Linked DNA regions of Phragmitibacter flavus. The protein of the gene in region 1 interacts with the protein of each later gene in a pairwise test. Links are inferred from orthologs where the notes say so. Each region holds a gene or a part of one and is shown on either strand. Other genes may lie near its edges.

Evidence for each region.
Region 2: the proteins of FEM03_RS19085 (region 1) and def interact in binary tests that used the Escherichia coli proteins (3 or more experiments, as listed by UniProt). The link is inferred for Phragmitibacter flavus from one-to-one orthologs.

What each region holds. Positions count from the first base shown.
Region 1 is NZ_VAUV01000015.1:101,447-116,481, reverse strand. What follows is about bases 3,748-6,523. They hold FEM03_RS19085 (aspartate-semialdehyde dehydrogenase), read left to right. Parts: upstream 3,748-4,509; coding sequence 4,510-5,538; downstream 5,539-6,523. Other genes in these bases: FEM03_RS19080 (beta strand repeat-containing protein), read left to right, coding at 5,881-6,523; FEM03_RS19090 (L,D-transpeptidase), read right to left, coding at 3,918-4,382. Outside these bases: FEM03_RS19110 (PSD1 and planctomycete cytochrome C domain-containing protein), read right to left, coding at 1-692; FEM03_RS19105 (hypothetical protein), read left to right, coding at 899-2,581; FEM03_RS19100 (DNA-3-methyladenine glycosylase), read left to right, coding at 2,621-3,253; FEM03_RS19095 (hypothetical protein), read right to left, coding at 3,297-3,482; more of FEM03_RS19080, read left to right, coding at 6,524-7,866; FEM03_RS19075 (ROK family protein), read right to left, coding at 7,965-9,125; FEM03_RS19070 (ABC-F family ATP-binding cassette domain-containing protein), read right to left, coding at 9,320-11,341; FEM03_RS19065 (hypothetical protein), read right to left, coding at 11,412-11,951; FEM03_RS19060 (C39 family peptidase), read right to left, coding at 11,956-13,800; FEM03_RS19055 (DUF1501 domain-containing protein), read right to left, coding at 13,800-15,035.
Region 2 is NZ_VAUV01000003.1:390,289-405,312, forward strand. What follows is about bases 3,711-6,475. They hold def (peptide deformylase), read left to right. Parts: upstream 3,711-4,675; coding sequence 4,676-5,275; downstream 5,276-6,475. Other genes in these bases: FEM03_RS05160 (MotA/TolQ/ExbB proton channel family protein), read left to right, coding at 3,711-4,173; FEM03_RS05165 (ExbD/TolR family protein), read left to right, coding at 4,203-4,628; FEM03_RS24685 (nucleoside recognition domain-containing protein), read right to left, coding at 5,290-6,475. Also shown: FEM03_RS05135 (hypothetical protein), read left to right, coding at 1-186; FEM03_RS05140 (hypothetical protein), read left to right, coding at 290-649; FEM03_RS05145 (GDSL-type esterase/lipase family protein), read right to left, coding at 667-1,260; peptide-methionine (S)-S-oxide reductase MsrA, read right to left, coding at 1,401-1,985; FEM03_RS05155 (hypothetical protein), read left to right, coding at 2,213-3,421; more of FEM03_RS05160, read left to right, coding at 3,448-3,710; more of FEM03_RS24685, read right to left, coding at 6,476-6,807; FEM03_RS05190 (hypothetical protein), read left to right, coding at 7,405-7,776; FEM03_RS05195 (thioredoxin family protein), read right to left, coding at 7,839-8,423; FEM03_RS05200 (endonuclease/exonuclease/phosphatase family protein), read left to right, coding at 8,422-10,158; FEM03_RS05205 (hypothetical protein), read right to left, coding at 10,179-11,099; FEM03_RS05210 (hypothetical protein), read right to left, coding at 11,096-11,455; ptsP (phosphoenolpyruvate--protein phosphotransferase), read right to left, coding at 11,698-13,512; FEM03_RS05220 (HPr family phosphocarrier protein), read right to left, coding at 13,597-13,869; hprK (HPr(Ser) kinase/phosphatase), read right to left, coding at 13,918-14,895. UniProt on the Escherichia coli protein: Removes the formyl group from the N-terminal Met of newly synthesized proteins. Requires at least a dipeptide for an efficient rate of reaction. N-terminal L-methionine is a prerequisite for activity but the enzyme has broad specificity at other positions.

The DNA.
Region 1 (15,035 bases):
CACCACCGGCCCCAGCGTTCTCCGTAGTGAGGTGAGGCCAGCAACCGGTCCACCAACTGCCCCACCGCAAGATCACGACCACCCTCATTCTCAAAAGCTCGTTCAAACTTCTGCGCTTCCGCCAACGTCGGCGGCAACCCCGTCAAATCCAGATGCAACCGCCTCACCAAAGTCGCCGACTCAGCCAACGGCGATGCTTCTATTCCCTGCTCCGCGAGAGCCACATCAATGAACCGGTCAATCGGATGCCCTCCTCCTTGCTGCATCGACATCTCGCTCCCATTCGACCGCATCGGCGCACCAAACGACCAATGCATCCACCGGCTCGGCACTTCATTTTCGGGAGCCCGTGCCCCCTCATTGATCCATCGCTTGATCAATTCCACCTGCGAGTCACCCAGCGGATTGCGTTTGTAAGGCATCGCCGGAATCTCGCCATGCGCCCCTTTCAATAGGGCTACCAGCAAACTCTCATCCGCCCGTCCCCGCACCACCGCCGCACCACTTTCCCCCCCTTTCAAAATGCTCGCCGCCGTGTCCAATCGTAACCCCGACTTCGGATTGTTTGCCCCATGACATTGCACACAAGCACTCGCCAGCAACGGTTTGACCTCCCGCCCATAGTCCACTCCTGCAAAGGCCGCCGCAGAAAGCGCCCAAAGCAGAACTGAACTGGCGACAAAAAACTTCATCCATTAAACCAACGTTCCCCCGTCCATCTTTCGCTCCGATATTGTCCAAAAAAACACCACTTTCCCCAAACATTCGCGCTTCCCTCAAATCTTGTTGCCTGAGACAATGCGCCCAATGCCTGACGTCCTGAAAAACCTCCTTCTCGCTCTGCTGATTGCCTGCATTTTCACCATCCCCACAAAAGCGCAGACACCAGCAGCGCCGAATGAATGGATTGTTAAAACCGTTCAACTACCACCGCATGCAGGCCTTTGAACGTGTAGCAGATCTCCTTAATGAGAAAGTGCCAAAAGTTATTGCTTTGGAGTTGAAGATCATTGAGGCGGAACCTGACAGAATGCACCGACTCTTGGCGGACTTACAAAAGCAGCGTGACCATGGCCCCCGGCTATCCCAAGCATTGTTATCAGAACCTGCCGGAGCATTCCGCATCACTGCCACACAGAGAGGTGAGATTAAGTCCGGGGGGCGAATGGTGCTGGACACGGCCAAAGACATCCTGCAGAGCCAGGAAATTAATCTCTCTAACAACGGAACCGTCGCCCTCGGGCGGGAAATACGGCAAGTCGGACTCATTTTCGAAGCGGATCCTGTATTGCTAGCCAATCAGCGGGGAGTCGATCTCAACTACGGATTGGAATACCACTTTTCGCCTCCAGAACATCGCGATGAGCCACTGAACCTCCTCGGTGCTCCGCAGAAATTTCCGATTCCAATGACGGATCTTCACTTTACCAAAACTGTTACCTCCTCCTACTTTGATGTCGGTGCCACCAAGCTGTTGAGTGTCTGGACTGTTCCCTCGAATGAAGTCCTTGGCCGCCCAGAAATAATGCAGGCAGCATTCCTTACCGTCCACTTACAATCTGCAATTCCCGCACCGAATACCCGCCTCCAGCAAATTCTCACCCGTCTCGCGGACAAGGTCGAAACCGTCAGTCCCATTGCTGAAGGTCGGCCTCAACCCCTCGTTCCCGCAGGAATGGAGTTGCGAACCTTCCCAGTTCCCGCAGAACTATTACAATCCACGATTTCTGATCCGTTCGCCCCATCTCAAGAAGCCGATCAGGCATTACGACGTAATCCTGAAACCATCCTGAAAGCCGAAGGCATTCCATTCCCCGAGGGCTCATTGGCGACATTTGATCCCTACAATCACTTGTTAACGGTTGTCAATACCACTGCCGCGCTCGACGCCGTCGAAGCCTACACCTCTGGAGGATGCAGAATGAACCCTGCTGAAATTTTACACACCATAGAGATCGTCCAAGCTGATGCCAACTCACTACAACACTTCTCCAACCAGACCAAACAGCAGGGGGACCACACTCAAGTCTGGAATGAAATCGAAAAGCTGATTAGTCAGAACAAAGCAAAGCACTTGCGAACCATTCATCTCGACTGTCGAAGCGGCCAACGCGGCGTAACTCAAGCGGGACAAGAGATGCTCCAAGCCAAAGAAATTGAATTTATCTCTCACGACAAAGTTCCTGTCGCTCCGGCAGCCGTTGATGAAAACAAGCGTGAAGTCCCGACACCAACGGATGCGAGCACCATGAGAGTCGTTTTTGAAGACTCTCAACTCATCGGCACGCGTCTTGAATTGGATCCAGTAATCACACCTGACGGGCAAACTATCGACCTTAATCTCAGTCTCGAATATCATTACGCCTCACCGACACCCCAATCCGAACCGGCAGCCCACGATTCCCCATTACCTATCAGAAACTTCCATCGCACCAAGATTGCCACCTCCACCATACTCAGCGACGGCTGCATGCGTCTCCTCTCCATCTGGAAGCCCGAAGGCACGGCGGAGTTCAATGGCAAAGCCGTCCTCCAAGCTGCCTTCATCCGTGTCAATATCCGGCGACCCAATCCAGATTGAATCTCTTCCGTGCCTCGCGTTCCTCGCATGAGAAAACCCATGCCCTCCACCCCCCTCACCCCCGCCTTCTTCCAGCGCGATGTCATTATCGTCGCCCGCGACCTCATTGGCATTGAACTTCACTGGAACGGTTGCAGCGGCATCATCGTCGAAACCGAAGCTTACGCCGCAGAAGGTGACTCCGCCTGCCACACCGCCTCGCGTCTTTCCGCCCGCGCGTTCGTGCAAAACCATCCGCCCGGCTCCGCTTATGTCTATCTCAACTACGGCATGTATTGGCTCTTCAACCTGCTGGCGAAAGGTGGTCAGCGTGATGGACTGATCCTTGTCCGCGCCCTCGAACCGAAAGACGGCATCCCGATCATGCAAGAACGCCGGGGTGGACGCGAAGGCCGACACCTTTGCTCCGGTCCGGGAAAACTCGCGCTGGCCTTGGGCATCACCGGTGATCACCACGGACTGCCCCTCACCGGCCCCGAGCGCAGCCCCCTCGGACAATTGCGGCAACCCAAACCCTCTCATACAGTAACCGTGGTCGCTGATGTTCGCGTGGGCATCAGCAAAGCGGCCGAATTCCCCTGGCGATTTCTCGCCGCCAACCATCCCCATGTTAGTGTGTCCTATGGCAAGGTCCCCGGAGCCAAAAGAAAACCGCCGACACCCAAAATTTGAGCGCGGCGGTTCTAAAGTGGAACTGATTCCTAAATCAAAAAACTCAGGCCTTTTTCTTGGCGTCAGGAGCGCAAGTGGCGCAATCTTTTTTGTCCTTCTTGGCGGAGTCACAGCACTCTTTTTTGGCTTTGTCGGTGCCGCAGCAGGAGGAACCTTTTTTGCCGTGCGTGGCGCAGGAGGCGAGGCTGAGAAGAGAAACAGAGGCGATCAGGGTAAGAATACGGGTCATGTTGAATTGGTTGAATTTAAAGATTGAGCAGGAAATCATACGCGCTCAAACACCCGCTTGATACAAAAAAAGGCAAAAAACAAGGCGCGTCGGGAATTCCCAACACGCCTTGATGATTTGGTCAACAAATCAGCAAAAATTGATTATTTGCTGCTGCTGTAGCCCATGTCCACTGGAGGAGGAGGGGCGGAGGTGGTTTTGGATTTGCAGGAGACCATTGCGACGGCGGCCATGGCGAGAGCGAGAAGAGTAAGCTTCATGTAGGATTGAATTAGATTAACGTTTGTTGATTGTGAACATTTGGAAGATTTTCCAAGCGTCCGTTCTGTATAGATGCAAGCAGGAGTTTTGCCAGCAGAAATGATTAAAACATTTCCTTCACATTAACAATCGGGTGCCCTCGTAATCCGCGTGTGTTTTTCTCCGTGGGTTGGTTCATTCATTGACCCATACCGGCATCCCCACCTTCGCTAGATCGTAGAGTTCGACCACATCCTGATTGCGCAGCCGGATGCAGCCGTGACTCGCGCGCTGACCAATTTTGTCCTCTCCATTGGTGCCATGAATGTAAACGTAGCGGCCCAAAGTGTTCGCATTGCGCTCCTCACCCCCCTCGAGCCAGAGAATCCGGCCCAGAATTAAATCTTCGCTTTCCGCCTCACCAGCATGCCATTCACCAACCGGCTCTCTCGCCTTAAAAATCGTGTGCAAACTGGCCCCATCCCCACGCTTTTCCGCGATGCGAAAATGCCCGAGCGGCGTTTTCATCGAACCTTCCTCAAACCCAATGCCAAACTTCGAAGTGCTGCACGGCCAGCTCTTCACCAATCGCGATCCATCCCACAGACTCAGGATCTGGGTGGCGATGGAAACTTCCAATCTTGGTCGGGACAGCAGCATGATGTTGAAGTTGATCGTTTTGCGGAATGTGTCATCTTGACCGCCCTCGGGCAACCGGGGAGGTGCGTTCGCCGAACCAGATGGATCAGCAAAGCGTATCAATCTAACCACACACCACCCTTCCTTAATGAGCAATCTCAAACACGTCGCGATCGTCGGTGCCACCGGCGCGGTCGGCGTGGAAATGCTGCGCTGTCTCGAACAACGCGCCTTCCCCGTCGGTGAACTTACCCTCCTTGCCTCCGCACGCAGCGCTGGCAAGACCATGAAATTTAAGGGTCAGGACATCACCATCAAGGAACTCACCGCCGACGCTTTCACAGGGGTAGACATCGCGCTTTTCAGCGCCGGAGGCGGCATCAGCAAGGAATTCGCCCCGCACGCCACCGCCGCCGGAGCCATTGTGGTCGACAACTCCTCTGCCTTCCGCATGGATGATCAGGTGCCCCTCGTCGTGCCCGAAATCAATGCTGGCGACCTCAAAAACCTTCCCAAAAACATCGTCGCGAATCCGAACTGCACCACTGCCATCACCCTCATGGCGCTCTATCCGTTGCATCAGGCTTTCGGCGTCAAACGCGTCATCGCCGCCAGCTACCAGGCCGTCAGCGGCACCGGTGCACAGGCCATTGAAGAACTCGAAGCCCAAACCCGCGAATGGGCCCGCTCCGAGCGTAAGTGGGACGACGTCCAGGTGGCCAATGAATTTGTCAAAGTCTATCCCCATCAGATTGCCTTCAACGCGCTTCCCCATGTCGACTCCTTCCTCGACGACGGCTACACCAAGGAAGAAATGAAAATGGAAAACGAGGGGCGCAAAATCATGCACCACCCCGACTTCCGCGCCAGCGTCACCTGCGTGCGCGTGCCCGTGTTCCGCGCCCACAGCGTCGCCGTGAACGCCGAGTTCGAGCGCCCCATCAGCCTCGAAGCCGCGCGCGAAGTGCTCAGCGCCGCCCCTGGCCTCGACGTCATCGACGATCCTTCCCTGAAGCAGTATCCTCTCGCCCTGAACGTCGCTGGCAAAGACAACTGTGCCGTCGGACGCCTGCGTATCGACTGCGCCTTGGACAACGGCCTCGCCTTCTGGGTCGCCGGGGACCAGCTCCTCAAAGGTGCCGCCCTCAACGCCGTCCAAATCGCCGAGTGCCTTTAAGCTAAAGCAAGGGGGGTGGACATTTCTGTCCACCTCAACCCCGTCGCGTCCATTATCTGCGACCGTCTGCCCCCACAGCAGACTCCCTAAACGCGTGCACAGCATCACCGGAGGGAACAACCCGGCACCATTTAACGCGGTTTATGTCTTGCCAAAAATAACCCCTCCCCTCACAATTTGAATCACGCGTTTTTTTGAACACGCCGTCCTGACCCTCATCCCTCCCCGCCACTCAACCAATCCTGCGGCCCATCGCTCGCCACCATGACCGTTTTCCTTTCCAAGTCCCGCCGTCCACTCCCGGTCCTTGCGATTGCATTCATTGCCGTCTTTTTGTCCTGCTTGCCCCATGCCAGCGCGGTCAACCTCTTCTGGGACGGCAGCGGAACCTCTTGGGCCGATCCCACTAGTTGGTCCACCCTGCAGACCGCCGCCACCCCTGATCCCGCCAATCCGCCCGGCGCATCCGACATCGCCATTTTCGGCACCACCACCGCCACCGTCGACCAAATCGTCAACCTGAACGGAACCCAATCCGCCCTGGGCCTCGCCACCAACACCTCCAACAATTTCGTCACCACCCTCCTTGGCGGCGGCACTGCCCAAACCCTCAACCTTGGTGCCAGCGGCATCAACCACGTGCGCGGAGCGTTCAACATCGGTTCCAATACCGACCCCCTCGTCAATGCCGTCAATCTCAGCCTTCAAGCCAACCAGACCTGGACCAGTTCCACCACCAATCCCGCTGCCGTCGCCATCAAAGTGTTCAACGGCGTCAGCACTGGCGTTGTCGGAACCGCCCTGCTCACCCTCAACGGCATCAATACCGGTTCCGAAATTAGCGGCATCATCAGCGACGGCATCGGCACCCTCGCCATTGAAAAATCCGGGACTGGAGTCTGGACCCTGTCAGGGGCCAATACCTTCAGCGGCGGCGTCACGCTCACCTCCGGCACGCTCAATCTCCGCAATGCCACCGCCCTTGGCACCGGCACTTTCACCATCAACGGCGGCATCCTCAACAACAGCGGCACCGGCCTCACCGTCACCGGCATCTTCAACAAGGTGCTCAACGGCAGCTTCACCTACGGCACTGTTGGCAGCACCTCCGGCAACAACACCACTATCGGCACTTTCAACGCCGGAACCCCCGTCATCACCCTCACCAACGACATCGAAATCACCGTCCTTGGCAGCACCCGCCTGACCATGACCGGTCACACCATCAGCGGTGCCGGTCACATCCTTACCAAACTCGGCAGCGGAGCCCTTACCCTGGGCGGAACCAATACCGCCACCACCGGAGCCGCCGCCATTCTTGAAGCCACCAACGTCTCGGAAGGCATTCTCGCCTTTATCAAATCTGGCACCTCACCGGGCGACCATCAGCTCGGCGAAACCACCGTTGCCACCGGTGCGACTCTCATTCTCGCCACCAACAACAACGCCACCCCTGTGAATTTTACCACCGGTGCCCTCACCGGAGGCGGCACCATCACCTCAGAAAGCGATCAAACCGGCGGCACCACCCAACGCAACCTGCGCGTCGGAAGTGGCAATGCTTCCGGCACCTTCTCCGGCATCATCACCAACAACGCCGTCCCCGCAACCAACGACGGAGTCATCGCCCTCACCAAACTCGGCACCGGCACCCAGGTCCTCAGCGGCGTCAACACCTACACCGGTGCCACCACCATTTCCGGTGGCACACTCCAGGTTGGCCTCGGTGGCGTGGGCTCCCTCGGCGCAGGCAGCGCTGTCACCGTCAACAACGCCGCTGCCAGCCTCTCCGGCACCGGCACCATCAACGGATCCACCACCATCACCAGCGGCTTTCTCCGACCCGGCGACGACGGTGGCGGACTCACCGGCACCATCACGCTGTCACAACTCGCCCTCAACACGGGCGGCACCGCCGTCCTCCAAATTGAAGGCGCAGGCGACAATGACCGCATCAACATCACCACTGCTGATGCCCTGACCCTCGACGGCAATGTTAACGTCACCACCAGCCTCACCACCGGCACCGGAGCCTTTGACACCGCTTTCGCCGTCGGCAACAGCTTCACCCTGCTCGGCTGGTCCGGCACCCTGGCCGGGACCTTTGATGTCGGAACCAACCTCCGCGATGGCAGCAGCGACAATGGTCTGCAATTCGACCTGCCCGACATCAGCTCCCTCACCCGTCTCTGGGACGTCAGCAACTTTCTCTCCACCGGCGTCATCTCCGTCGCCGCCATTCCTGAGCCCTCAAAAACGCTCCTTGCCCTCGTCGGACTTGGCGCTCTTGTCGTGAGCCGTCGCCGCCGTCAGTCGCGCATCATCTGATGGAGATTGCGAGGCGGGCGCTCCGGCCGTCGATCACCCGAATCTCCCAACCGGCGGCATTTTTTGTCCCCGTCTCCTCCTTGGAGACCGCTCATTCATCAGCCCATGTCATCCGGCCGCCAGCGCTCCAGCGCCAACCCCGCCGCACCGACCGCACCCGCAAATTCACCCAGTTCCGACAAATGAATCGGCACCTGCGGGTAATAGTTGCTCGCGAAAAGTGCGGACATCTCCTTCACCACATCCAGATAAACGTCACCCATCTTTGTCAGCGGACCCGACAACACCACCATCTCAGGATCGGTCACCTGCGCCATTTGCGTGATCAACCAACCATGCACCGCCGCCGCCTCTTTCAAGGCAATCATGGCTGCCGGAACCCGGCCCTCCACCGCGGCCAAAAACGCTTCCATCTCCACCTCTTCGCCACTCAATTGGAAATAACGCGACAACACTGCCGGCACACTTGCCGTCGTCTCAATCGCATTGTCCGCGCCCCAGGACCACTCGTCCTTCTGCGCATCGTAAACCGGACAATTCATCCCCCGCACCTCTCCACCCAGACCGCGATAACCGGTCGACAACTGGCCTTGATGCACAATCCCCGCCGTGATCCCCACACGCACCCCAAGACAGATCAACTCCTGACAACCCCGCGCCACGCCAAACCAGCGTTCCGCCAGCGCCATCGTGCGAATGTTGTTCTCAACAAACGTCTTCGCCCCGGTGACCTCCTGCATCTTCTCCGCCAACGGCACATCAAGAAAACCAGGCACCTGCGCATAATGCAATGCCACGCCGCGAGACGCATCCACGCGACCCGGAGTCGCCAAACCCACCGCCAGCACCGGCATTCCTGCCGCACTGCTCATGTCCTTCAATGCTCCGGCCAGCTCCTCCAAAACAAAATCCACCCCCGCCTTGCCATTCAGCTCATAACTTTTCTGCACAATGTTGTGCTGCGCAAAGTCCACCGCCGTCGCATACAGGCTGCTGGAATAAAAATCCACCCCTACAAAACAGCCTCTCCCCGCATTCGGACGCAAGCGGGTGGGAGGTCTGCCCGCCTCACGAGTTGGTTCCACGGTCTCCGTAAAATACTGCCCCGAAACCAGCGCATCCACATGTCGACCAATCGTTGAAGCCGCCACCCCCAATTCACGCGCCAATTCCACCCGTGAAAGGCCGCCTTTTTCGCGCACTTTACGAATAATCTCAGCCCCAAATTCCGCGTTGTCTTGAACCTTTAATCCTAGCATAAATTGAGAATCGAACCCTTCTTCACCCTGTCTGATGACATTTTCAAGCCATCATGTGTGATTTAGACGCATTAGACAGGCCAACGCTGCTTTTACGTCGAAAATTCATCGAACCGATCTGCACAAACGGTCGCGTTTTTCGCTCTTTGCCCAATTGAAATAAGGCTATTGAAAAAAATAAGCGCACCTTTTTCCTAATCTTCCGCAAATTTCGCCTCCACACGCTCCAGTTCCTCGCTGACTTCCGACCACTGCGAATACGCCCGGCTCAACGACTTCTCCAACTCCGCATACTTCATCGCGATCTCCCGCGCGGCTCCCGCATCTTCGCCATACCCCGGAGCATTCATCAATCCCAACTGGATCGCCTTGTCCTTTTCAATGGTCTCGATCAGCCCCTCCACCTCCTTAAGCTTCGCCTGCAAAGGTTTCAACACCTGCGTTTTTTCCTGCCGGCGCAACGCATCCAAACGCCGACGCTCCTTGTCCTTGCCCGACACCACCGTCTCATCCGCAGCCGCCTTCGCATTCGTCACCGCTGCCGGAGCCACTTTCGCCACGGGAACCGCTGCCGCCACCCGCGCCTGCGACGCCGCACGCGCCTGCTCCTCCGCCCGTTTCTCCAGATAATAACTCAGGTTCCCCAAATACAACCTCGGCGCTTCCCCCACCCTGAACTCCAGCGTCTTGTTCACAATCGGATCAAGGAAATCCCGGTTGTGCGATACAATGACATAACTCCCGCCAAACTCTTCCAGCGCCTTCTGCAGCACTCCCTGCGAACGCATATCAAGGTGGTTCGTCGGTTCATCCAGCACCAAAAAATTCGACGGACGCAGCAACATCCCCGCCAGCGCCAGCCTGCCCCGCTCCCCACCGCTCAACACCTTCACCGACTTCCACACATCATCCCCCTTGAACAGGAAACACCCCAAAAGCGTCCGCATCTCCGACTCCGACATCCGTTTCGCCGCTTTTTCAATCGTCTGAAAAACCGTCAAACTCCCATCCAGCGCATCCGCATGATCCTGCGAATAATACCCGATCGCCACCTTGTGCCCCAGCTCCAGATCCCCTCCTGTGTGCTTCTCCACGCCCGCGACGATCTTGCTGAACGTCGTCTTGCCTGCCCCGTTCACCCCCACAATCGCAATCCGATCCCCCTTAAAAATCTCAAAATCAAATGGCTGCAAAATCATCCGCACCCCATCGTAACTCTTCGCCACTCCTTCCAGCCGCATCACCGAATGACCGCTCTGCGGCGGCTGAGGAAAACGGAACCCAATCTCCGCTTCGTCGCTCTCCAGCTCAATCCGCTCCACCTTCTCCAGCATCTTGATCCGACTCTGCGCCTGCGACGCCTTCGAAGCCTTTGCGCGGAACTTGTCGATGAACTGCTGCGTCTTGGCAATCTCACGATCCTGATTCGCCTTCGCCCGCACCAATTGCTCGCGCCGCGCCGCGCTCTCCCGCAGGAAAAATGAATAATTCCCCTGATACATGCTCGCCCGACCGTTCTCAAACGCCAGCGTCCGGTTCGTCAAATTGTCCAGCAATCGTTTATCGTGACTGATCAAAATGATCGCCCCCGGATACCCCTTCAAATACTCCTCCAACCACACCACCGTCTCAATGTCGAGGTGGTTCGTCGGTTCATCCAAAAGCAACACACTCGGCTCCGCCAAAAGCAACTTGCCCAACGCAATCCGCATCTGCCAGCCCCCGCTGAACTCGTCCGTGAGCCGGTCCAAATCCGAGTGTTTGAACCCCAAACCCGTCATCACTTTCTCAATTCGCGAGCGCATCCGCGACACGTCGTGATGCTCAAGTCGCAACTGCAAATCCCCATAAAGCTCCAGCGCATCCCCGTATTCATCCGACTGCGGATCCATCTCATCCATCGCCGCGCCCACCTCATCCATCTCCTTCTGCAAATTCATCGCGTCCTGAAACGCCGTCTCCGCCTCCGCCAAAATCGTCCTTCCCTTAATTTCCACCCCCTCCTGAGGCAAATATCCCACCTGCACCGTCTTCGCCTTGATGATTTTGCCTTCATCCCCCTGCTCCACCCCCGCGATCATTTTTAGCAGCGTCGATTTCCCCGCCCCGTTCGGTCCCGCCAGCGAAACGCGTTCCCCCGCACGAATGGTAAAATTCACCTCACCGAACAATCGGCGCGGTCCATAAGAGATCCCAAGATTTTCAGCAGCAAGCATGAACCTGCCACCATGCCAGCAAAGTGCCCACGCGCAAGTTCCACAACATTTGACACGCTAGCTTTTTCGTTCAGCTGTATCTCACAAGAAGAAAGACCTCTCCGCTTTCATCATCCCTCAGTAGCCAGCCAAAAATTGCTTCTTCGGGAACAATTATCTCATACCGTCGGCCCTTTTTTCTAGAAGTCGTTGATCTCCAGAATTCAGCTGTCTCAGCTAATTCGTCGATGTCGCCGCCCCAAAAATACTCTGCGTTACGCATCGCCTCTCTTTCATATTCAGGAGGTTGATCAAAAGTTGTAGGCTCTGCATGCTCTTGAGAAAATGGAAAAATATACGGCGTAACATTTCTCAAGCTAGGTGATGCTTCGATAAAGGCAGTGAACGCGGCATCATCGCACCTAAAAGAAATCCAATACACCCTGCTAAATACGTTTCCCTCCGTTTTGGCCTTGTAATCGGAACTTGGAATCGCAGCCAGTCGAGCAGACTTCACCACAGCCTCATGAACTCGTGATTTCTCCCCCCCAGCCCACCACAAACTCAATCCGCCTAGCACTGCCGTCACACCACCGATAAAAATAAAACCCCGTAGCAGCAGCTGTTTCATAAAATCACCGTCCCTTCGGCTCCACCAGATAAACCCCAAACGTCGCATTCACCGCGTCGGTCAGCTTCATCCGCTTCAGCTCATGCCCGGCTCCCCATGAGTCACTGAACAACACCTCCTCACGCGGAATATTATACCCAATAATCAACCGCATGTGACCGCCACCCGCCTGCAAGGCCGTGTTCGGCTCTTCCGGAAACAACCCCAGCTGCAAGGCCCACAACAACGGCACCCCACGGTCAATCTGTTCCTGAATCATCTTCGCAAACCGGTCCGGTCTCGCCTCCCTCGCATCACTGCGTTCCAGCGGAGCCTTCTCCAAGAGCGCTTTGAACCGCACCTTGAACCGCGTGTTGATCTTCTTCAACGCCTCCACAAACGCCGCTCCCGTCGTTCCCCGGTCCGCCTCACTGCCCGCAATCGATGCCAGCTCATGTTGATCACAAGGAATGTTCAAATACCCAAACAACCGCTCGCACGAAGCCACCACACAATACCCTTTCGCCCCCTGATCCACCATCGGGATCCCCGTCACCAGCACATCGCCATTCGACTCCTTCTTCACAAACTGCAAAAGATCCCCACGCTTCAACGTCGTCGTCGACTGACCAATCGCCGCAATGTTCAGCAACTGATCCCTCCTCGCCACCGGCGCAACTCTCAACCTTAAAAACTCCGCCGCCGCCTTCTTCACGGTGGCCTCCGCATTATACTCCAGCAAGGCCAGCGTATGAGGCGTGTTCCACAACCAACTCGTCGTCTTCACCGCCGTCGGAGCCGTCGACCGATGCTCCACCGGCCTCGCACCGAGCAACCCAATCAGTGCCTGACCCGATTTTTTGAACCTCGCATCAAACTCATCCTTCGAAATGGGGCCGCTATCCCCCCGGTTGTATAATGACACATATACCTGAGAAAGTTTGCCATCCGCAAAATCAAACACCGCCTCCTCCACCCGATCGCGACCACCAAACATCGTCAGATCCACCGCCACATTAGAAAATGGCTGCCTCGAAAAACGCGCCGCCGTTTTCTCCGCATTCAACCATTGAAAAATCGGTGTATCCCCCGACCGGTCCACCCCAAACGCCGCCTCGAACTTTGCCGGCGTCATCTCCCACGATTGCGGAAATTTCATCAACCCATCCAGATCACAAAAATACTCCGTCGCTCCCCGCTCCAGTTCCACCACCGGCTGCGCCAGCAACACCGCAGGGTCAGTCCCCGCCGGAGCCAACACAAACCTCACAAGCTTCGCTTCAACCCCCGCATCCAAACACGCTGTCGCCTCCTTGCCCGAGTAGGACTGCGACTCCAATGACCGCACCAACTTGCTTCCAAAATACCGCTTCTGCCCCATCGCTTGCGCTCCCACCAAACCCACCAGGCCCGTCGCACAGGCCGACTTCTTCGCATCAAACTCATCCAGTCCCAACAGCCCATCCACCTCCGTGCCATGCAACACCACCAACACCTCGGTAACCTTGTTGTTGGTAAACTGCACCACCATCGTGTTCACCAACACCGTCCCGCCAAACAAAGACGCTTCGACCTTCACATTGGCAAACGGCTGACGCGAAAAAAACGCGAACCGGTTCCCACTCGTCTCCTCTGCCGCCCACTTAAAAAACGGATTCGACTCAAATCCCTCGGCAGGACACCTTTCGGCAAGCGTCTCAGGTGTCAGATCCCACAAATCCGGCAACTTCAGCACCGCATCCAAATCCAGCTTCAGCTCATGCATTCGCTCCTGGGCCGACGCCACCATCACGCCTCCCATCGACATCAAAATCAACACCACAAACACCCCCGTCCTGGCGACGGAAGCTCGGATTAAGCGCGAAATCATCAGGCCATTATAGCCTTAACCACATTTCCCGCCACATCTGTCAGTCGGAAATCACGGCCTTGGAACCGATAAGTGAAGCGCTCGTGATTGATCCCCAACAGGTGCAGCACCGTTGCATGGAAATCATTCACCGTCACCGCATCGCGGCCCACATTGTATCCCAGTTCATCACTCTCCCCGTAAGTCAGCCCACCCTTGATGCCACCACCTGCCATCCAGAATGTGAAACAATCGCGATGATGATCTCTGCCGTAGGCGGGAGTTCCGGTCTCTTTCTTCGAGAAATTCCCCTGTGAATAACTCGTCCGGCCAAACTCTCCACCCCAGATCACCAAGGTGTCCTTCAACATGTCACGATTCTTCAAATCCGTTAGCAACGCTGCACATGGCTGGTCCACTTCACGAGCCGAAGTCGGATAAGCCGACTCCTCACAAAGCCCGCCATGGTGATCCCAACCCGGATGATACAACTGGATGAACTTCACCCCGCGTTCCGCCAGTCGACGCGCCTGAATGCAATTCGCCGCAAAGCTCCCCGTTTTTTTCGCGTCATCGCCATACAACTTAAAAATGTGCTCCGGCTCGGAACTCAAATCCGTCGCCTCAGGCACACTCGCCTGCATCCGAAAGGCCATCTCATACTGCTCAATCCTCGCATTTACCCCCGCATCCGGCATCGCCCTCATCTTCTCCGTATGCATCTCCTTCAACGCATCCAACATCCGCCGCGTTGATGCCCGCGACACCCCCGCCGGTTCGCTCAAGAACAGCACCGCATCCTTGCCAGTCCGAAAATGCACCCCGGAGTGATGCGACGGCAAAAACCCGCTGTCCCACAACCGGTAACTCAATGGCTGGTCCACTCCGCGCTTGCTGATCAGCACCACAAAACTCGGCAGATCCGCATTGTCCGTGCCCAGTCCATAATTCAACCACGCCCCCATGCTCGGTCTCCCTGGCAACTGAGAACCCGTCTGCATGAACGTCAAAGCCGGATCATGATTCACCGCATCGCTCGTCATGCTCTTCACAAAACAAAGATCATCCGCCACCTTCGCCGTGTGCGGAAATAGCGAACTTATCCACGCCCCACTCTGCCCGTGCTGACGAAACTCAAACGGCGAGCCCACCATCGTGAACTTGCTCTGCGCCCCCGACATTCCCAAAGGTTTGCCGCCCTTTCTGAACGAAGCCGGGAACTCATCCCCTTGGTTCTTCTGCAACACCGGTTTGTA
Region 2 (15,024 bases), on another replicon or contig:
GAACATCCGCAAAAAGCGGCAACCATCCAGTCGGAGATTCAAGCAGCCCTGAGCATCAAACCCTCTACAGACGCCACCAATCTGTTGCGCAGATCTTTGCAACTTCCAGAGGTTCCAAAGCCCACCAATCGGGTGCACAAAAAGCCCCAGATGAAACCGTCGCCCCGTCCTCGATCTCAATCTTAAAGACAAACTAAACCTATCCAGCCTCCTTTTTTGTCTCCCACCAATTGTGGTTAAATCAAAGGAGCTGCAGCCGAACGACTTCAGCATCGAACTACCATTGATCATGCTTTGCGACCTCTGCCAGGAATCCCCGGCCACCATCTTCTTCACGGTGGAACTGCTGGGCGAAAAGATCGATCAAAGCTTGTGCCAGACATGCGCAACACCACTCTCTGAACGCCTCACCCAGCCTATTCCCGCCAACGAAAATGAAATGGCACCGCCCAAACGCCCTGCTGAAATCATCCTGTCTGAGCCAATCCAGGTATCGCAGCTGGCCGAAGTTCTGCATCTGACAACCTACCAGGTCGTCGGAGCATTGATCCCTCACCAGATCTTCACAAAGTGCGATACCAGTCTTGATTTTAATACCGCCTCCCTCGTTTGCACCCACTTCGGGACAACCCCACAAAAAGCCAACTGAAATTTCCCTCAACGCGTTCAAGGTCGCTTCATCCATTCAGCCAAGACCGGGTTTACCAAACTTAGCAGAGCATCATATCCCTTGGCAGCAAAGTGCGTCTGATCAGACGTCATCCCATCCAACCATTCATCATCCGAACCGACGAAGCTCTCATAGACGGGAAGAAATCGGACTGTCTCGTCCCATCGGTGATCTGCCAACAAGCGGTTTGTCTCCTTGATCTTTTTTCTCAGCTCCGTGCCCGCCAACCCATTTGGGGGGATGCCCAGAACTATTACCTTGGCCTCGGGCAATTTGGCGCACAACCGCGTCACACATTGGATGATTGCCTTCACGACATCGCGCGGGTCATCCGGCAAGGTTACCGCCAGATTATTGGTGCCGACCAGCAAAACGACCACCTCTGTCTTGGAACGGCTGAAGTCAAGATTGCTAATCCGATACAATACCTGCTCCGTGCGATCCCCGGCCACTCCAAGATTCGCCGGCTTGAATTTGGCCATCTCATCCCATGATCGATTTCCTGAATGGGGCCAATATTCCGTCAGCGAGTCGCCAATAAAACAACAGTTCACCGGCTGATTCGTCAGCACATGCTGCTGCTCAGACATGCGCCGCATCCATCCGATTCCTTCTCCAACCCTGGCTTTCCACGCGCTACGACCTTCTTGGCCAAAACTCGAAGACTGACGCCCCATCGAGAACAACAACCCCAATGGGATCAACCAGCAGATGCGCCGTCTCCCCACCATCAAGGCAACACCTTCTCCCGCTTCGCCTGAAACTCCGCCAGCTTCTTCTTGAACTTCTCCACCTTCGGTTTCACCACGGCGCACACATACCCCTGGTTCGGATTTTTGTTGGCGAAATCCTGGTGGTATTCTTCCGCGACATAAAATTTCCCCAGCGGCGAAAGTTCGGTCACGATGCGGTTGTCATACTCCTTGTTCGCCTCGGCCATGGAAGCCTCCGCGATCTTCTTCTGCTCGTCGTTCAAGTAATAAATCACCGAACGATACTGCGTGCCCACGTCATTGCCCTGCCGGTTCAAGGTCGTCGGATCATGAGCATACCAGAAAAAATCGATCAACTCCTTGTAGCTGATCTTCGCCGGATCGTAATCAATTTTGATCACCTCGGCATGCCCCGTCGTTCCCGTGGTGATGTCCTTGTAGGTCGGATTCTCCGTATGGCCGCCCGTGTAGCCGCTCACCACTTTTTCAACCCCCGGCACAATCAAATACACCCCTTCCGTGCACCAGAAACAACCCCCGCCAATCACCGCCGTTTCCAGCTTCGGTTTGTCTTCGGCAATGGAGGTCAATACAGCGGACATAAGCATCAAGGGAACAAGAAATCGTTTCATGGCAACAAACAACAGAACGTCGGACACCTCAATAATACGAGCGTTCATCTTCAAAAAATACCGCCAAAACCCAAAATCGACCCACAACTCCTCATCGAACCACCGAATCTTCCCTCTCCATGCCGCCTATTTGCATTGATTCCCGCCTCTAAACGGGCAAGTTAAGCCCCTTTCGTTTCCGTATCCGCATCCGCATCGTGACCGAGACAGACACACGCACCATTGGTTATGGCGTCGCCGCTTCCGTGGCGGTGCACCTGCTGCTGTTTGTCTCCATGGCCTTGTGGATGAACTCCGCCGCCTTCCAAAGCCGCATCCTCCAACCGACTGCACCCCAGGCCGAGGAACCCGCCGTCACCCTGGTCTTTGCCGACACCATCGAGACCGAGCCTGAGCCGGAAGCCGTTCCCACGGCCACTCCTCCGACCGCGCCACCCACCGAACGTTACATTCGCACCACTCAGAATCAGGACGCCCCCAATGCTCCTGAAAAGTCCGACTTCGTCTCCGATCGCAACACCGCCGCAGCCGCCATGCTCGAAGCCACTCCCGACGGCGACGCCTCCATGCCCACCACCACCGGCATCGATCTCCAAACCCGCGAACTCGCCAACCGCGACTTCGTCGACGGTGAAACCAAACAAGACAGCGCCCCCAGCCCGCCGCCTCAACCGCCGATGGCCGTCGTTCCTCCACCCTCTCCCGCTCCCACCACCCCGCAGATGAAGTCTCCGGATGCCGTTCCTCCTCCTCCCACTCCCAAAACCGAGCTCGCCAAAAAGACCGACTCCAGCATGGAGGAAATGATGAAGGAACTGGACGAAAAACTTGCCGCCAACGCCAGTTCCGAAAATCCCTCCCTCGAAATCCGCCGGGCTGCGCCCATGACCCCAACTCAGGAAACGCCTCCTGAACCTTCTCCGCCCACCCCCGACACTCCCGACTCCCCACCCGTTCCTCCTCCCGTTCCCAAGGCCATCCCCATGCCGGAACCCATCGCCAACACGCCCAACCCCAAAGAAAACGCCTTCCAGCCCCACACCCGCACCGCCGCCGTCAAAGGCACCATCAGCAATCGTGGCGCCATGGACGCCGTGAACGCCGCCGCGACCCCCACCGGTCGTTACATGCGCCAGGTCACCAGTGCCATCGAACGCAAATGGCACCTGCTCCGCAAGGTCAACCAGGACTTCGTCGAACCCGGCCAGTTGCGGATCAAATTTTACGTCAACAAAGACGGCGAAACCGAGGACATCACCATCCTGCACAACAACGCCAACGCTGTTCTCACCGACTTCTCCCTCACCGCCATCCTCAAGGCTGAACTCCCACGCATTCCCGAAGACCTCCTGCTGATTCTTGAAAAAGAACGCGTCGAGATCGAATACGACATCGTCATCTACTGATCCTGATACCGATCCACCCATCCACCATGCCCATATCCGCCCTTCTCGCCAACACCAACGCCGCCGCCACCGACGGCTTCAGCCGCATGTGGCACTTCCTCGCCGGTGGTGGCGAGGTGATGATCCTCATCGTTCTCTGCTCGATCGTCTCCGTCACCATCATCATCCTCAAAGCCCTGCAACTGCGCCAGCACGTGCTATTCCCCAAGCGGGTCATCGACGACCTCAACAACATCGAACGCTACGCCTCCCGCGGCGACATCCTTCCGCTTCAACAGCGCCTCGAACGCAACCCCAGCGTCGCCGCGCAGCTCGGACTCGTCGCCATCTCCGGCAAATACGAAACCCGCGAAGAAAGCACCGCCGCCTGCGAAACCGCAGCCCGAGGTGTCATGCACCGACTCGAAGCCGGCGTCCCGCTGCTCGAAGTCATCGTCACCGTCTCCCCCCTCCTCGGCCTGCTCGGTGCCGTCATCGGCCTCGTCACCGTCTTCTCCGCCTTTGGAGGAGCCGAAACCACCGCCGCCGACACCACCCAGGTCGCCCGCGGCATCGCGGAAGCCCTGCACTCCACCATCGCCGGACTCCTCGTTGCCATCCCCACCGTCATCGCCCACGGCTATTTCACCCGACGCCTCGACGCCATCGCCGTCCGCAGCGAGTCCCTCCTGCGCCAGGCCATCCACGACTTCCATCGTCACTTCGAAGTCCGCCCCAACAGTGTCGTCAACACCCCTGCCACCCACAAGTAGCCAATTAGCATCAGCAGCACAACCGCCGCATGAACCTTCGACCCCGCAAGCGCTCCTCCCCCATCATCCCCATCGTCGCCCTCGTCGACATCCTCGTCATCGTGCTGCTCTTCATCGTGGCCACCACGACGTTCAAGCAGTCGAACACCCAGATGGAGATCACCCTCCCCCAATCCGATTCCCTCGGCACCCCGGCCCCTGAACAAGACCGCCGCAAGACTCTCGCCATCACCAAAGACAAACGGGTCGTTCTTGATGGCAGCGAAGTCGATCCCGAAAACCTCGCCCTCGCCCTTCAGGAAATGAAACTCACGAACCCCAGCGCCCGACTCGAACTCCAGGCCGATCAGGACACTCCACTCGGACTCCTGGTCAAAGTCTGGGACGCCCTCAAAGCCGCCGGGTTCCCCGTCAAAGAAGTCCCCGCCCGCATCCAGCGCGCCAGCGCCTCATAATCCTCAGTCTTTTAGCCTTTCGCCTTTATCCTTTAGCCTTTTAACCCATGCTTCTCCCAATCGTTCTCTACGGCGACCCCGTCCTGCGCGTCAAATGCCGACCCATCACTGAAGTCACCCAGGAAATCCGCGACCTCGCGGCCAACATGCTGGAAACAATGTATGACGCCCGCGGCGTCGGCCTTGCCGCCCCACAAATCGGCATCCCCCTCCAAATCGCCGTCATCGACGTCTCCCACGATCCCGAAGCCGTCAGCTACCTGCGCATCAACGGCGAAGAACGTTCCCTTGCCGACTCCATGCCGCTGATCTTCCTCAATCCCAAACTCAATCTCGGCAAAGACAAGGACCTCGACCACGAAGGCTGCCTCAGCATCCCCGGCCTGCGCGACAAAGTGCGCCGCTCCTCCGACATCAGCGTCACCTTCACCAACCTCGAAGGCGAAACCGTCACCCTCGAATGCGACGGCCTCCTCGGTCGCGCCTTCCAGCACGAAATCGACCACCTCAACGGCATCCTCTTCATCGACCGTCTTTCCGCCGCCGCCAAACTCGGCACCAAACGCAAACTCAAGTGGCTTATGGAAGAGTGGGCCGAAGACATTCGTGCCGGTCGCAGACCCGGTGAATCGGACGAACGCGATTAAGCTCACTCACCCACTCACCCGAAAATCAATCGACCAATCCCGATAGCGCCAATCGTTCCCGCGAGATCCGCAATCAATCCGGCCGCCAGCGAGTGCCTCACCCGGCGGATGCCCACACTGCCAAAATACACCGCCAGCACATAAAAAGTCGTCTCCGAAGACCCATACAAGATCGCTGCCACATACTTTAGCGAATCCCCCAAGCCCGGCTGCAAAATCAGCTCATTCAACAATCCCGCCGACCCCGAGCCGCTTAGTGGACGCATGATCGCCAGCGGCAACAACTCAACCGGCATCCCGATCAGGTTCAGCAATGGGCGTAACGCCTGCTCCAGCAACACCATCGCGCCCGACTCCCGAAACAAGGTCAGCGCCGTCAGCATCACCACCAAAAACGGCATGATCTTCACCGCGACCCCAAAACCCTCCTTCGCGCCCTCCACCATCTCTTCATAAACCGCCACGCCCTTCGCCAGCGCCCACAATACTGCCACCAGCAATACCAGCGGGATCGCCAGCAGAGACACCGTCGCCAACACTTTTCGCCAACCTCCTGCCTCCTGCGACTGCTGTTGCGCCACTGCCGCAGGCTTCGCCGCTTCCAACTCGGCCTTTCGCTCCGCCGCCAGCGCCTTGCGCGACTCCGCATTCTCCAACACCGCCTTCAACCCCGTGGTCTCCAACACCCGTGTGTGCATCTCCGGCATCAACTGCAACCCCGCGCCAAACACAAACGCCAATGCCGACACCACCAACAGGATTTTGCGCAACGGCGACATCACAAAGATCGTCTTCTTCTCAACCACCTCACCGTCGCCCTTCCCTTCCTCCACCTCCACCATCTCATCCGGCTGCACCCGGAATCCCGCCCGCCCCTGCAACCAAAACGCTGCTGCAATCGCCACCAAACTACCCCCAAACGTCACAAAGAATGCAGGGGCAATGATCGCCTGTGGATTCGGCACTCCACCTGTCGCCAGATAATTGATCGCCATCATCGGCACTAGCGCAAAACCCGCCGTGTTCAGCGCCAGAAACATGCACATCGCGTTGGTCGCGCTCTGCTTGTGGGGATTCAGCTCCTGCAAATGCACCATCGCCTTCAATCCCAATGGCGTCGCACTGTTCCCCAGGCCCAGCATGTTGGCCGCCAGGTTCATTGTCATGGCTCCCATCGCAGGGTGCGTTGGCGGCACTTCCGGAAACAAGCGCCTCATCACCGGTGACAACGCCCTCGAAATCACCTCCATCATCCCCGACTTCTCCATCAACCGCAAAATTCCCAGCCACAACATCATCATCCCCGCCAACGGCAGCGCGATCACCATCACCACATCCTTGCACGTCGCAAACATCCCCGTCATCATTGCCTCAAAACGCCCAAACAACGCCCCGGCAATCAGCCCGACGATCAGCAAAAAAGACCAGACGTAGTTCAACATGGTTGGCGCAGGCAGTCCATACACGCCCTGTCCCAGATTGCCAACCACGGATCGCGTCTCAGCCCCGCGTGCAGAAAAAATTGCACCCATCCCACATTCCTGCTTGCATCCCCCGACATCCGGCTTATCTAAACCACCCACAATTTTGCGCGGGTAGCTCAGCGGTAGAGCAGTTGGCTTTTAACCAATTGGTCCTGGGTTCGAATCCCAGCCCGCGCACTTTTTCATACCGTCAAAAAGACGGTGATTGATTGGTTGCCTCTAAAAAAACGGTAAATTCCGTTCCGATTCATCCGGGCCTGGAGCGTGACTAGCCTGGCATCCAGTTCGCCAGGCAAATCTAGGAGACAGGCTCATCGTGCGTGACCTGCCACTTCAAACAAATTCACCGGAGTTTGAAACAATGTCCGTCGTTCCGGGTAAGAATCAGCAAGAAGGACATGAAACAATGGTGGAGCAGTAGATGATCGACTTAGCCTTGACCTTTAACTTCATTCGCCAAAAAACCAACTTAGCTGTTCTTAAGCCCACTAATTCCTTATCTCCTGACTTACAAAGTTTTTACCCATCACTTGTTGTCAACCTCACCGTTGAAGGCCAAGGTCCCTAGCTCACCAAGCCTCTAGTTCACTTACCCATCGCTTCCTATCCTCGACAATCCAAACTCGGAGAACTTATTTGTTAAAAATGAAAGGTGTTATCATTCTGTTAGTCATCGCCGGTGCCTTTTACTATGCGTATCAGCACACAACTTTGTTGGACAAATACCTTGGCGAATATGCTCCATCGGTTCTGGAAGCGAAAAATTCCACGCTCCCATCTGACAAAGAATCTGGATATTCTTCCCTCGAAAATACCCAGGGCACATCCGCTGGATCTTCGTTCATGGAACTAAGAAGCAGTGATGGTCGTGCCATGCAGGCCATCATCATCTCTCGCGGTCCCGTGGGCATCCGCGCCAAAAGATTGGACGGCCAAACTTTCGAAATTCCTTTTGATAAGTTGGACAGCCAGACGGTGGCCAACCTTCAGGCCATCCAATCATTTCCGCACCCTTGATGCGGCTGAGGCCACGGACCGATGCCCCTTCTTCCAGCAAGGGCCCGACGAATCTTTCAAGCTTAGACACCAAACCAGGACGGCTCGTTGCCCGGCCTCCACTTGATGTTGCATCCAGTGCTGGGCCGTTGCTCACTCAGGGGTGCTTCATGCTTCAGCACCGCCTCCACGGAACGGCGAAGATCCATTCCCGTCACTGGCTTGCCATTTTTTGGTCGCGATTCGTCAAACTGACCGCAATATGTCAGTGCCAGTTCATCGTCAAAGACGTAGAAATCAGGAGTGCATGCCGCGAAATAAGCATGCGCCACTTCTTGAGTCGCATCATACAAGTAAGGAAATGACCAGCCATAAGCCGCTTCCATCTCCGCCATCTTTTCCGGCGCATCCGCAGGATAGCGCTCCACATCGTTTGAATTGATCCCCACAAAACCCAAGCCCTTCGCCTCACAAGTCGCCGCCAGCAGCCCGATCTCCTCCGCCAGATGCAACACAAACGGACAATGATTGCACAAAAAAGCCACCACCAATCCCTTTGGACCTCGCACATCATCCCGGGAGCGCATCTTCCCCCCCGCATCAGGCAGAAAAAAATCCGGTGCCTGGGCACCAATCATTAATGTGCGGGTGGACGGAACTTCAGCCATGCGCCAAGTGTTTAAACCAGCACAGCAACTCGTCAACCAATCACCACGCCACATTCGTCTCCTTGTGACTTCCGCAACGCACCAGCATTCCCTCATCGCCTTTGGCATCCTGTTCTGCTTGTTCGCCAATGCCTGCAGCAGCCGGCCACGCAGCAATGCGCACCTTACCCACCCCATCAACAAGGGCAAACCGGTTACCTTCACCGACAAAAAACCCACGGTTCGCTATCAGGAACCTGAATATTTAAGCTACGACGAATTGGTCGAACTCAGCAAAAATCCCGAGCCCACTCCCGCCGTCGCGCAGAAGCTCGAAAAATTCTGGCGTAGTCCTGTGATCAGCAACGAGGCATGGTTCTCCGGCAAACGCCCCCAGCATCAGAGCACCACCCATCTTGGCCCTCTTCTGCGCGTGGCCAGTTGGAACATCGAAAAATCCCTGACCATCAACCCCGCTGCCGCCGCGATCCGCTCACAGAGCGCCTACGTCGATCTCATCCATTCCGACAAAGCCCCCGAGGGCTCGTCGAAACGGGAAATCATGCTGCGCCAGCGTGAACGTCTCGCCACGGCCGACATCATCTTTCTTCAGGAGATGGACATCGGCGTCACCCGCTCCAACAAAATCGACGCCGCCCGAACCCTGGCAAAAACTTTGGGCATGAACTACGCCTACGCTCCGCAATCGCTGGAAGTCGATCCCGTCCAGCTCGGACTCGAACCACGCGAGGGTATTCCTGCCGTTCAGCCCGACCGCTACAAAGGCGTTTTTGGCTCCGCCATCCTCAGCCGCTATCCGATTCTCAAAGTGGAAGCGTTCCAGCTGAAAACCCAGCCCTACAACTGGCACACCGACGAAAGCCGCCGCACTGACTTCGTCGAAGACAGCCGCCGCCTAGGCAGCGCCATCGTGTTTGAGAACGAAATCACCCGTGAACTCAAGATCGGCGGTCGCAACTACTTCCGGGTCGACATTGCTGTGCCTCAAGTCCCCGGCGGTGTCGTCACCCTCATCAACAACCACTTGGAAATCAAGACCCGCCCCAAAGGACGCAAAGCGCAGATGGACGAAATTCTCGGCTACATCAAGGACATCCCTCATCCCGTCATCATGGCGGGCGATCACAACAGTGCACCCGACGACTTGAGTTCCACGTCCCTGCTCCGCGTCATCTGGAGACAGATCGACAGCCCCGCCGCCCTCCTCCGCACCACTGCCAGCCTCAGCGACATCCTCGCTGGCACGGTTGTCCCGCTCTATCGCGAACGCGGCATCCTCAATGCCATGAAAAACTTCCAGAACCCCCTCGCCTTCGACATTCCCATCCTCTTCCCCAACAATGTCCGCGGCCTGTTTGAGAGCGTGGAAGACCACCGGTTTGCCGATGGCAGCACTTTCGACTTCCGTGGTGATCGTGACCGCAGCATCAACGGCAGCAGAGCCATCCTCGCCAACAGCAATGAAAAACATTTCCGCGGACACAGCACCACGTTCAGCGTCAGACGTCCAATCGGTCCCTTTGGCCGTTACCGGCTCGACTGGTTTTTCGTCCGTTCCGGCCACTTGAAAAAACCCCGCTCGAAAGACGCCCCTTATCAGTTTGCTCCGCATTTCGGAGAAACCCTTGCCGAATTCAACGATGGCCTCACCAATCGCCTGTCTGATCACCAACCCATCGTCATTGACCTTCCCTTGGAGGAACCCGGCCAGGCGGTGGTGCCTGAGCGCGAGTAGGACGGGATTCCCCGGTTCGACTACTTTTTCAACGTCTTCACTATGCCCGGCACGTTGACCAGAAAGATCAGCGCTGCCGCCATGTGATACCAGAAGTCCAGCTGCATCAGTCGGCTAATGCTCAGGTGCAACACGATGATGAGCAATCCGTAGAACAACGCCCAGCGTCGTCCTAATAACATCAGGAACGCCAGCAACTCCACCACCAGCCCCCCACCAAAGAAGATTCGGGCTAGGTTCGGATGCTCGTTCATCAAGCTCACCACCGTAGCCAAAGTCTCAGGGATCGGGGCCAGCGTGTCATAATACGAGCTGTAGTTGGTCTTCTGCAGTTCCAGCGCCAGCCAGGGCACACGTTGAATCCACTCACCCTTGGAGGCGTCCAGCTTCACCCAGCCACAAACCACATAACTCGCAGCAAACACCACCATGGAAACATAAATGGCCCGCTGCTGAAGTGGTTCCAGAGGCCTCAACCACGAACTGCGGCTCAACGGCACCGAACGATGCACCGGCACCAGATACACCAAAAACTGTCCCAGCAAAATCATGCTGACCAACTGCGTGCTGTGATTGATCGCCCCCTGTGAATTCGCCAGAGTGCCAATCCCAATGCTGAAAAACAAAGCCGGCAACAACCCCAGGGCCGGGAACCATCCCGCTGCATAAACCACCAAACCGATGACCGTCAGCGTCTGCCAAAGCCACAAAGGCGAGAGATTGCGCAACCAGTCGAGATTCACCCAATGGGCCAGCCCCGTCAGTTTCTCACTGTCAGCCGCTCCCAGGGAACCCACCTCCCACTTGATCGCCACAAATGCCAGCACGGCAAAGGCAATCCGCATCACCAACATCTCAACCTGCCCCAGCCTGAAGCGGTCAATTGGCAGTTCATCGGGTTTCTTGATGACGATACCAGCAAATTGGGAAAAGAAACTCATAGGGGGCGCTCGGCAACGAGAACTGGTTTGCCGGCAGCGATGTTTCCATCGTCCAGCGTGAAAACTTTGTAATAGAGACGCAGTCCCGTGATGTGGTCACCTTGCAGCGCCAGCTTCTCGCGCTTCAACCTTGGGAAAAGTTTTTCCATCAATTTACCACCCGCCTCGCGTTGCTCCTCCGGCAAGGCATCCCGGGTGTCGCGATCCTTCGGATTACAGATCTTCTTCAGTTCCGTGATGTAAACCTTCTTCTGGCTGGCCGTGCCCGTTCCAAACAAGGTATGCATCGGTAGCGGCTTGTCATTCTGATCCGTCACAAACAACACGTCCGATTCATCGTCCAACCGTGAATACATCGGAAAGTTGGAAAAGGGATATTGTTCCCCAACCACCATCAAAAAAACCGTGAGGATCAGCACATGGCGGATCTGTAGTCCCCTCCAATATCGCTGCAATCGATCAAAAAATTTGGCCATCAGATATAGATCACAAATTGAACCAGGAACCGTGAGCCTCTCTTCTCATCTTCGAGTAGAAGCTCCTCGCATCAGGGGCGGTATCTTTCACCTGCAAAGCTTCCTCCGTCAACCGTCAGCCATCAATCTTTGCCTGTCGCCGCTTCCACCATGGCGGCAGGAAAAAGTTCCGGATATTTCTCCACCGCCATTGCCTGCGCCAGTTTGTGAATGGCCAGTGCATCCCCCTCCTGCAACGCCTTCTCCACCAATCCCTGACAATCCTTCGAACTCAGCTTGCGAATTGCGTGCTTCACCGCCGCCACCTGTGGACTCGACGCACTCAACTCATCAAGCCCGAGCCCCACCAATAGCGGCGTCAATGACACGTCGCCCGCCATCTCCCCACAAATACCCACCCAAATTTTCGCCCGGTGCGCCGCATCCACCACCATCTTGATCAACCGCAACACCCCCGGATGCGTCTGCTGGTAAAGCTCCGACACCCGCTCGTTCACCCGGTCCACCGCCAGCGTGTATTGCACCAGATCATTGGTCCCGATGCTGAAAAAATCTACATGCGGCGTCAGCAGATCCGCAATCGCCGCCGCTCCAGGCACTTCAATCATCGCGCCGATCTGCACCTTGCTGCAAACATTCACCCCCTGCTGCACCAGCTCCTCGCGACACTCCGCCAGCAAACGGTTCGCTTCGATCACCTCCGCCACGCCGGAAATCATCGGATACATGATCCCCACATTGCCATGGCAACTGGCGCGTAAAATCGCCCGCAACTGCTTTTTGAACGCCTCCGGCAAGGCCAGTGAAACCCGAATCCCACGCCAGCCCAAAAACGGATTCTGCTCCAGCTCCCGCTCATACTCCACCAGCTTGTCTCCCCCCACATCCAGCGTGCGGAAAATCACCTGCTGCGGTGCCACTTCGGCCGCCACCTTGGAATAAAGCGCCGTCAGCTTCTCCTCGCTCGCATGCGGATCTTCCAGATAAAGAAACTCCGTGCGGAACAACCCCACGCCCTCCGCACCGCATTCAGCAATCAGCGGCAACTCCTCCACAAACTCCACATTCGCCCCCACCAGCACCCGGTTGCCATCCGTCGTCTTCGCCGGACCCGTCCCGCCAGCCAGCAGTTTCGCCTCCTTGGCTTCCGCCGCTGCCGCCAGCGCCTTGTATCGCTCCAGCGTGTCCGCCGTCGGATTCAACACCAAAATGCCTTCATTCCCATCCAGCAGCACTTCGTCACCGTGCTCCAGTGCTTCCACGATTCCATGCAACCTCACCACCGCCGGCAAACCCAGTGCCCGCGCCACGATCGCCGTGTGCGAAGTCCGGCTGCCCAGCTCCACTGCAAATCCCAACACCCGGTTGCGATCCAGCTGCACCGTCTCGCTCGGCGTCAGGTCATGTGCAATGCAAACCGCCGAAGCCCCGCCGTCATCATAAAGTCCATCATCCCCGCGCAAATGCTTCAACACCCGCAACGCCACGTCCTTGATGTCCAGTGCCCTCTCACGCAGGTAGGCATCCGGCATGCGATTGAACGAATCCATGCAGTTTTTCACCACCCGGTAGTAGGCCGACTCCGCGCACTCCAGCCCTTCCCGCACAAAGTTCTCCACCTGCTCCCTCACAAAACTGTCCTCCAACACCATCACATGCATCTCCAGAATCTCATGCGTGTGGCGGTCCAGATCTTCGTCCAGCCCCTGCATCAATTTCTCCAGTTCCTCCCGCGTGCTCTCCACCGCCTGATGAAAACGCGCCAGTTCCTCATCCACCTTCGCCATCACAATACGGCGCATCGACGGTGGCTCAAAGCTCCCGCCTACGTGCCGCACAAAGCCATGCGCCACCCCTCCGGAAACAGGCGTGCCTTGAAAAATGCGCTCCTGCTTTTCGGTCTTCGGGTCGATGGGTGTATTCAGAGTCGTCTCCACAAATCATGAGAAGGCGCCCGCCAGCACGATCTCAAAAACACGACCGAACCCGGGGGCAAACCATCACCCCCTAACCAAGCAGGCTCACTCCCCGTCGTCAAACCCGCTTTGCACAAGACCACCAAGATCCTGCATCGCCGTTTCCGCGTCCGAACCTTCCGCAATGATCAAAATCTTCGCCCCACACCCCGCCGCCAGCATCATCAGGCCCATGATGCTCTTGCCATTCACCTGCTCATCGTCCTTCTCCACCCAAATGCTGCACGCATACTTGCTGGCACGTTTGACAAATTGAGCCGCCGGACGCGCATGCAAGCCGAGCTTGTTAACGATGGTAAATTCTTTGCTGAGGGTCATGAGATTGCAATACAGGCACAGGTTTTTCGCACTAACAGCACAAACGGACTACTTTAATTGATCATCCGCCATCTTTTTCAACAGTCTTTGATCAAATTCGGCCGCGCTGTCATAGCCGTAGGTGCGTAATTTGTGGTTCAAAGCCGCCACCTCAATCAAACCGGCAACATCCCGGCCCGCCGTCACCGGCACCTCGATCAATGCCACCTTCTGGCCCAGAATCGACGTGCTGTGCGATCCTGAATCAAACCGCTCCACTTCTCCAAGGTCCACATTCGGCGCCAGTTGAATCACCAAATCCAGCCGCTTGGTCAATCGAACCGCCCCCACCCCGAACATCGCCGCCACATTCAGCAGTCCAATCCCACGCACCTCAATCATATACCGCGTCAACCCCGGTGCCGTCCCCAAGAGATCGCGCTCCTCAATCAACCGGAAATGCACCGCATCATCCGCCACCATGCTGCCGCCACGCTCCAGCAAACCCAACACCGCCTCGCTTTTGCCACTGCCACTCGGACCCTGGATCAGCACCCCCATCCCCTGACAATCCACCAGACACCCATGCAAAACAGTGGTTGGCGCAAACGCCCAGTCGAGCCGGATCGTCGCAGCATTGATGAACTTCATCGTCAAAATGCTCGACTGAAATACCGAAACCCCCATCTCGGTCGCAATAGCCAGCAAATCTTCCGGCAATCGTTTGTCCCTCGCGATCACCAGACACGGAATGTCCGCCTGGCAAAGCTGGCGAAACCGGTCCCTCGCCACTTCAGGATCAAGGCCGTTCAGATAGGAAATCTCCGAATTGCCGATTACCTGCACCCGCTTGTAAGCAAAGTAGGTGAAAAAACCACTCAACGCCAAACCCGGGCGGTTCACCGATGGCTCCAGAATCTTCCTCGAAAAACCGGCCGCCGACCCGATCAGTTTGATTTTCAACGTCTCACGATTGTCCTCGTAAAAGTCCCCCACCGTGATGAACGACGGACGCTTTACTTTGTGTGAGATGCTCACTTCTGCCATTGAGGCATTGTAGAGCGCCCCCCGCACATGGCAACCCTCAAACAAACTTGTAAGACCCACCCTTTTCGCTCGTCAAAAAGAAGCTCACCCCTCAGAATTTTCCCACCTGCTCACAGCTTCCCTCCCTGA